Linked DNA regions of Rhodoligotrophos appendicifer. The protein of the gene in region 1 interacts with the protein of each later gene in a pairwise test. Links are inferred from orthologs where the notes say so. Each region holds a gene or a part of one and is shown in the gene's direction. Other genes may lie near its edges.

Region 1 (3,317 bases):
CCCCCGTTCCCCTATATCACCCACGCATGCTTGCGCCGTCAGTCGGCGCTTGCCTCACAGCAGAGAAGGGTAAGACAATAATGCCTTGGAGCAATCAAGGCGGTGGCTGGCAGGGCGGTGGCCGCGGACCATGGGGGCAAGGTCCTCAAGGTGGCGGCGGAGGAAACCGCAATACGCCACCGGATCTGGAAGAGATCCTGAAGCGAGGCCAGGATCGCCTTAAGACCATCATCCCAAGCAGCGGCGGATCGAACAAGCTGTTCGGCATCGCGATCATCGTGGCTTTGGTTGCGATCTATTTCTGGAATGCAGCCTATCGCGTGCAGCCAGACCAGGTCGGCGTCGAACTGCTGTTCGGTAAGGCTGAGCCCGGCCAGACCTCGCCGGGGCTCCATTTCATCTTCTGGCCCTTCGAAACCGTCGAGACGGTTCCGGCTCTGCGTACCCAACAGTTGAGCGTCGGCTCGCTGACCGCGGGCCGGAGCGATGATGCCGGACTGATGCTCACGGGCGACCAGAACATCGTCGACATCGGCTTCACCGTCTTGTGGCGGATCAATGATCCGAGGGAATATCTCTTCGACATCTCCAATCAGCAGGCGCTCGTGCGCGTGGTGGCGGAGAGCGTGATGCGCGACGTGGTGGGGCAGACAACTGCAGAGGTGGTTCGCACCACAGGTCGCGGCGAGGTTCAGGAAGCGGTTCAGCGGCAGATGCAAGCGACGCTTGACAGCTACAATGCCGGCATCCAGCTCAGCAGCGTGAATATCCAGCGCGCCGATCCGCCAGCTGCTGTGTCGGACGCATTCGAAGAGGTGCAGCGGGCGAAGCAGGATCAAGAGCGCTTCATCGAAGATTCTCAAAAGTACGCCAACCGGCGGCTCGGCGAGGCGCGCGGTGAGGCGGCTCGGATCCACGAAGAGGCCGAGGCCTATAAGGGCCGCGTCGTCGCCGAATCGGAAGGCTCCTCAAAGCGGTTTCTCGAGGTGCTGCAGGAATATCGGAAGGCCGAGGACGTGACCCGTAAGCGGCTCTACCTCGAAACCATGGAAACGGTTCTGGGAGACTCAAACAAGGTGATCATGGAGGAGGGCGCCGGTTCCGGCGTGGTGCCCTACCTGCCGTTGCCTGAGATCCAGAATCGACGGAGCGCACCCGCCACCGGCACATCGAGCACGGGAGCGGCCCAATGAACACAACCTTCCGAAACATTGCGGTCATCGTCCTGGCAGTGATCGTGCTCGTCGTCTACGCTTCGACATTCGTCGTCGATGAACGGCAACGCGCCCTCGTCGTCCAGTTCGGTGAGATCAAGCGAGAGATCAACGAACCAGGGCTGTACTTCAAGCTCCCGGTGATCGAGAGCGTGGTCTATATTCCGCGGCCGCTGCAGTTCTTCGAAAGCAACGACAAGCGGGTGCAGGTTGTCGACGGCCGCCGTTATCTCGTCGACACGATCACCATGTACCGGATCGACAATGCCCGTCGCTACCGCGAGGCGGTGGAGGCAAACCAGCAGGATGCGCAGGATCGTCTCGAGACATCACTCGATGCCGCGTTGCGCGCGACATACGGCAAGCGTTCCTTCGATGCAGCGCTCAGCCAGGAGCGTGAGCAGATGATGGTCGAGATCCGGGACGCCATGATCCCTGCAGCCCGTGAAATCGGTGTCCAGGTGGTTGATGTGCGAATCCGGCGGACCGATCTCCTGCCCGAGGTGCTGCAGAGCACCTATGATCGCATGAGTGCTGAGCGACTGGCCGAGGCCGAGCAGATCCGGGCCGTCGGTACCGAGCGCAGCCTGCAGATCCGCGCCCAGGCAGACCGAACCGCGGTCATCCTCGTGTCAGAAGCCCAGCGTGACGGCGAAATCCTTCGCGGTCAGGGCGATGCCGAGCGGACGCAGATCTATGCGGATGCCTATAATCAGGCGCCGCAGTTCTTCGCCTTCACCCGCTCGCTCGAGGCGTATCGAAAGAGCCTACAAGGCAATAACACCACGCTGGTGTTGCGGCCGGATACGGAGTTCTTCGAATATTTCAAGAGCGAGAACGGCGCCACTCCGGGTGCCACCCGCTCGCCCGTGGCGACAGAAGGTGGCGCGGCAACGATGGCCCCGCCGGCGTCCGGTGCTACAATGGGCGTGCCCAACAGCAGCGCGGCGCCGCAGTAAAGAGCATGAGGGGGCCCGTGACCGGTACAGGTCACGGGTCCTTGACTTACGGTTCCCGCGCCTGACAGCGTAATGTGGACGAGTGCCGGAGTGGCACGGAGAGCAATAAGGATGTGGAACAGGATGCCGACGGGAGGTCAGTTCGTCTCTGAACGCTTGGGTCACCAAGGTTGGGGTGCCCGGCTTGCGGCCTTCGCCCTTTGCGGTCTTCTTGCCACCGGGGTCGTGTCGACGCCGGCACAGGCGGTGGGGCCGCAGTCGGTCGCCGATCTTGCGGAAGGCCTTTCAGGCGCTGTCGTCAATGTCTCCACGACGCAGAAGGTGGAGGGACGCGAGGCGGTGCCGATGCCGGATCTACCGCCGAATTCGCCGTTCCGCGAGTTTTTCGAAGAGTTCTTCAACAAGCAGCAGCAGGGCCGCGACAATAACGAGAACGATCAGGAAGACCGACAGGCCAGTTCGCTTGGATCGGGATTCGTGATCGACCCCGAAGGACTGATCGTCACCAACAATCACGTCGTCTCGGGCGCCGAGAAGATTCAAGTCAATTTCGTCGATGGCAGCAATCTCGATGCCGAGGTCGTCGGACGGGACACAAAGACAGATCTCGCCTTGCTGAGAGTGAAGCCCACGAGCCCGCTCAAGGCGGTGGAACTGGGTGATTCCGATAAGCTCCGCGTCGGTGACTGGGTCATGGCCATCGGTAATCCCTTCGGTCTTGGCGGATCGGTGACCCTGGGTATCGTCTCGGCGCGCAATCGCGACATCAATGCCGGGCCCTATGATGATTTCATCCAGACGGATGCGGCCATCAACCGGGGTAATTCGGGTGGTCCGCTGTTCGACATGAACGGCAAGGTCATCGGTATCAACAGCGCCATCATCTCTCCCAGCGGCGGCTCCATCGGGATCGGGTTCGCTATCCCGTCGACCACCGCCATGGCGGTCCTGTCCCAGCTCAGGCAATATGGCGAAGTGCGCCGAGGCTGGCTTGGGGTGCGTATCCAGACCGTTACCGACGAGATCGCCGAGAGCCTCGGTCTCAGCAATAGCCAGGGCGCGCTGGTGGCGGAAGTCACTGCGGACGGGCCGGCGGAGAAGGCAGGCATCGCCGCTGGCGACGTCATTGTCGAGTTTGACGGCA
Region 2 (3,298 bases), on another replicon or contig:
GACGGCGGCGATTGCCAGAACCGCGCGACGCATGGCCGAGGCGTCCGCCGCTTTGGAGGAAGTGGCTGCCGGCATCATCGCGGCCTCCTGTAGTCTGCACGCCGGTGGCTTTGTCGTGATCGAGCCCGAAAAACTGGCCGTTGCGCCACGCGAAATCATCCGGAGAGTCCTCGAAAAGGCCCTCCGTGTCGTGGGAGGGCTGGATCATCCGCCGCGCCATGATGCGGTGATGGCGGTGGCGGATCAGCTCCGTGGCGGCGTGGAGATCGCAACCACCCTTGCCGGCTGCCGCCTCATGACCCGGCGCGGGCATCTTTTCGTGGCGCGCGAATGGGCGCGCATGGATCAAGCCTTGGTGCCCATCGTCCATGACCGCGTCTGGGACGGGCGCTTCCGGGTGGAAGGGCAACATGTCCCGGAGGCTATGATTGGTCCTGTGGGACCGGCAGGCTGGGTGGATCTTCGTCGCGCATTGGGACGAACAATCCCTTTCCCGGCCGAAATCGCGCGCACCCTGCCGGCGGTCTGGTGTCGGGGCAAAATCGCCGCGGTCCCCTATTTGTCCTGGGAAAGCACGGATTTTTCACTTACCCTGACCCTTCTCAGAACTGAACTTTTACAAACCGCCCGGTGCGTGAGCCGGCTCACCGGTGAGGTTTTGTAAAAGGCTTGGACGAAGTCGTGACGGGCCAGAATTGTTGCGCTTGGCAAAGTCAGCCCCTGTTCCTATGTTATGACGAGCCGGGCCGATAGGCGCGCGAGCGCGCATGCCTGTGGAGTCGGACCGACCTTACGAGGGTATCCGTGAACAATTTTCGAAACTTTGCTGTTTGGGTCATCATTGCCCTCCTGCTGTTCGCTCTGTTCCAGCTCTTCCAGAGCCCTGGCCAGCGGGCTTCCAGCAACGATGTCACCTATTCGCAGCTGCTCAACGACGTGGAAGCGGGCAAGGTTCGCGACGTCCAGATCGCTGGCGAAACGCTCACCGGGACCTATACGGACGGTCGCAGTTTTTCCACTCAGGCTCCCAATGATCCGAACCTGATCAAGGAATTGCGCGAGCGCAATGTCGGCATCAGCGTCAAAGCCCCTGCGGACGACAGTTTCCTTTTGAACGTGTTCATTTCCTGGTTCCCGATCCTGCTGATGATCGCGGTCTGGGTGTTCTTCATGCGCCAGATGCAGTCTGGCGGCGGCAAGGCCATGGGTTTCGGGAAATCCAAGGCGAAGCTGCTGACCGAACGCCATGGCCGCATCACCTTTGACGATGTCGCGGGCGTTGACGAGGCGAAGGAGGATCTCGAGGAGATCGTCGAGTTCCTGAAGGACCCGCACAAGTTCCAGCGGCTCGGGGGCCGGATCCCCAAGGGTGCGCTGCTGGTGGGCCCTCCGGGGACGGGTAAGACGTTGCTGGCCCGCGCGATTGCAGGCGAAGCGAATGTTCCCTTCTTCACCATCTCCGGCTCCGACTTCGTCGAAATGTTCGTGGGCGTTGGCGCGAGCCGCGTGCGGGACATGTTCGAGCAGGCGAAGAAGAATGCCCCCTGCATCATCTTCATCGACGAAATCGATGCCGTCGGCCGGCATCGTGGTGCAGGCCTCGGCGGTGGCAATGATGAGCGCGAGCAGACCCTGAACCAGCTCCTGGTCGAGATGGATGGTTTCGAGGCCAATGAGGGCGTGATCCTGGTCGCCGCCACCAACCGGCCTGACGTGCTGGATCCCGCTTTGCTGCGTCCCGGTCGCTTCGACCGCCAGATCGTTGTGCCGCGTCCTGACATTGTCGGCCGTGAGAAGATCATCAAGGTTCATATGCGCAACGTGCCTTTGGCTCCCGACGTGGATGCCAAGACGCTGGCCCGCGGAACCCCCGGCTTCTCGGGAGCCGATCTTGCCAATCTGGTGAATGAGGCAGCCCTCATGGCCGCGCGTCGCGGCAAGCGGCTGGTCACTCAGCTCGAATTCGAGGACGCCAAGGACAAGGTGCTCATGGGTGCCGAGCGCCGCTCGATGATGATGAGCGACGAGGAGAAGAAGCTGACGGCTTATCACGAGGGCGGTCACGCGCTCGTGGCCATGAACCTGCCGGCCTCCGACCCCGTCCACAAGGCGACCATCATTCCCCGTGGCCGCGCCTTGGGCATGGTCATGCGTCTTCCCGAGCGGGATCACCTGTCGGTGACGCGTGCGAAGTTCAAGGCCGATCTGGGCGTCGCCATGGGCGGTCGCGCGGCGGAGGAGCTGATCTTCGGCCACGAGAAGGTCACGTCCGGCGCATCCTCCGACATCAAGATGGCAACCCAGATGGCCCGTGCCATGGTCACTCAGTATGGAATGAGCGAGAAGCTCGGACCTTTGGCCTATGGCGACAACGAGGAAGAGGTGTTCCTCGGCCATTCCGTTGCCCGCACGCAGAACCTGTCTGAGGAGACCCAGCGGATCGTCGATGCGGAGATCTTCAAGCTGGTGGATGAAGGCCACAAGCTGGCGAAGGACATTCTCGAAAAGAACATCGATCAGCTGCATATCGTGGCGAATGGCTTGCTCGAATACGAGACCTTGTCCGGAGATGAGATCAAAAATCTGCTCAATGGCAGGCCGCCGGTAAGAGACACCACCATCAAGGAGGATCCCTTGCCTCCGAAATCCGCCGTCCCCTCCGCCGGCTCCGGCCGTCGTGGAGACGCGCCCACCGGCGATATGAAGCCTCAGCCGCAGGCTGGAGGCGCTGCACATCGGACGAGGTGAAGCCGGAGACTTGTTCTCCGGCTTTCCATATTTCGGGAGGCGCAATTGGCCGAAGTCTATCTGAGGCCCATGGGCATTCTGCACGGCGCCGAAGCTCGGGCCGCCATCGCGAGCGGAGTGGCGGTGCCCCTCGCGGGGGGACCAGCAGCCTTTAGTCTGGCCCAAATCTTGGCGCGCGACGAAGCCAAGAACAAGGTCATCGAGATTGGCGGGCTGACATCAACGTCGGACGCGATTTTGAAAGAGCGGTTGCAGGCCCTTATGGCCCCGCGCGCGCCTGTGGCAGGTCTGGATTTTTCGCGGCCGCTTGTCATGGGCATCGTCAACGTGACGCCCGACAGTTTCTCCGATGGGGGCGAGTTTGCCGACAGTGCCGAGGCGATTCGGCAGGGCAGGGCTCTCGCCGCGGCCGGCGCCGACATCCTCGACATCGGAGGAGAATCGACCCGGCCCTTTTCGCAGGGCACGGATCTCGATGAGGAGCGGCAGCGGGTGATCCCCGTGATCGAAGCTCTGCGCGACACGGGCGTGCCGATCTCGATTGATACGC

Evidence for each region.
Region 2: the proteins of hflC (region 1) and ftsH interact in binary tests that used the Escherichia coli proteins (3 or more experiments, as listed by UniProt). The link is inferred for Rhodoligotrophos appendicifer from one-to-one orthologs.

What each region holds. Positions count from the first base shown.
Region 1 is NZ_VHKL01000006.1:98,178-101,494, reverse strand. The notes cover bases 182-3,181. They hold hflC (protease modulator HflC), read left to right. Parts: upstream 182-1,189; coding sequence 1,190-2,173; downstream 2,174-3,181. Other genes in these bases: FKM97_RS14510 (Do family serine endopeptidase), read left to right, coding at 2,297-3,181; hflK (FtsH protease activity modulator HflK), read left to right, coding at 182-1,193. Outside these bases: more of hflK, read left to right, coding at 81-181; more of FKM97_RS14510, read left to right, coding at 3,182-3,317.
Region 2 is NZ_VHKL01000008.1:73,827-77,124, reverse strand. Bases 296-3,276 are described here. They hold ftsH (ATP-dependent zinc metalloprotease FtsH), read left to right. Parts: upstream 296-804; coding sequence 805-2,748; downstream 2,749-3,276. Other genes in these bases: folP (dihydropteroate synthase), read left to right, coding at 2,794-3,276; tilS (tRNA lysidine(34) synthetase TilS), read left to right, coding at 296-664. Outside these bases: more of tilS, read left to right, coding at 1-295; more of folP, read left to right, coding at 3,277-3,298. UniProt on the Escherichia coli protein: Acts as a processive, ATP-dependent zinc metallopeptidase for both cytoplasmic and membrane proteins. Plays a role in the quality control of integral membrane proteins.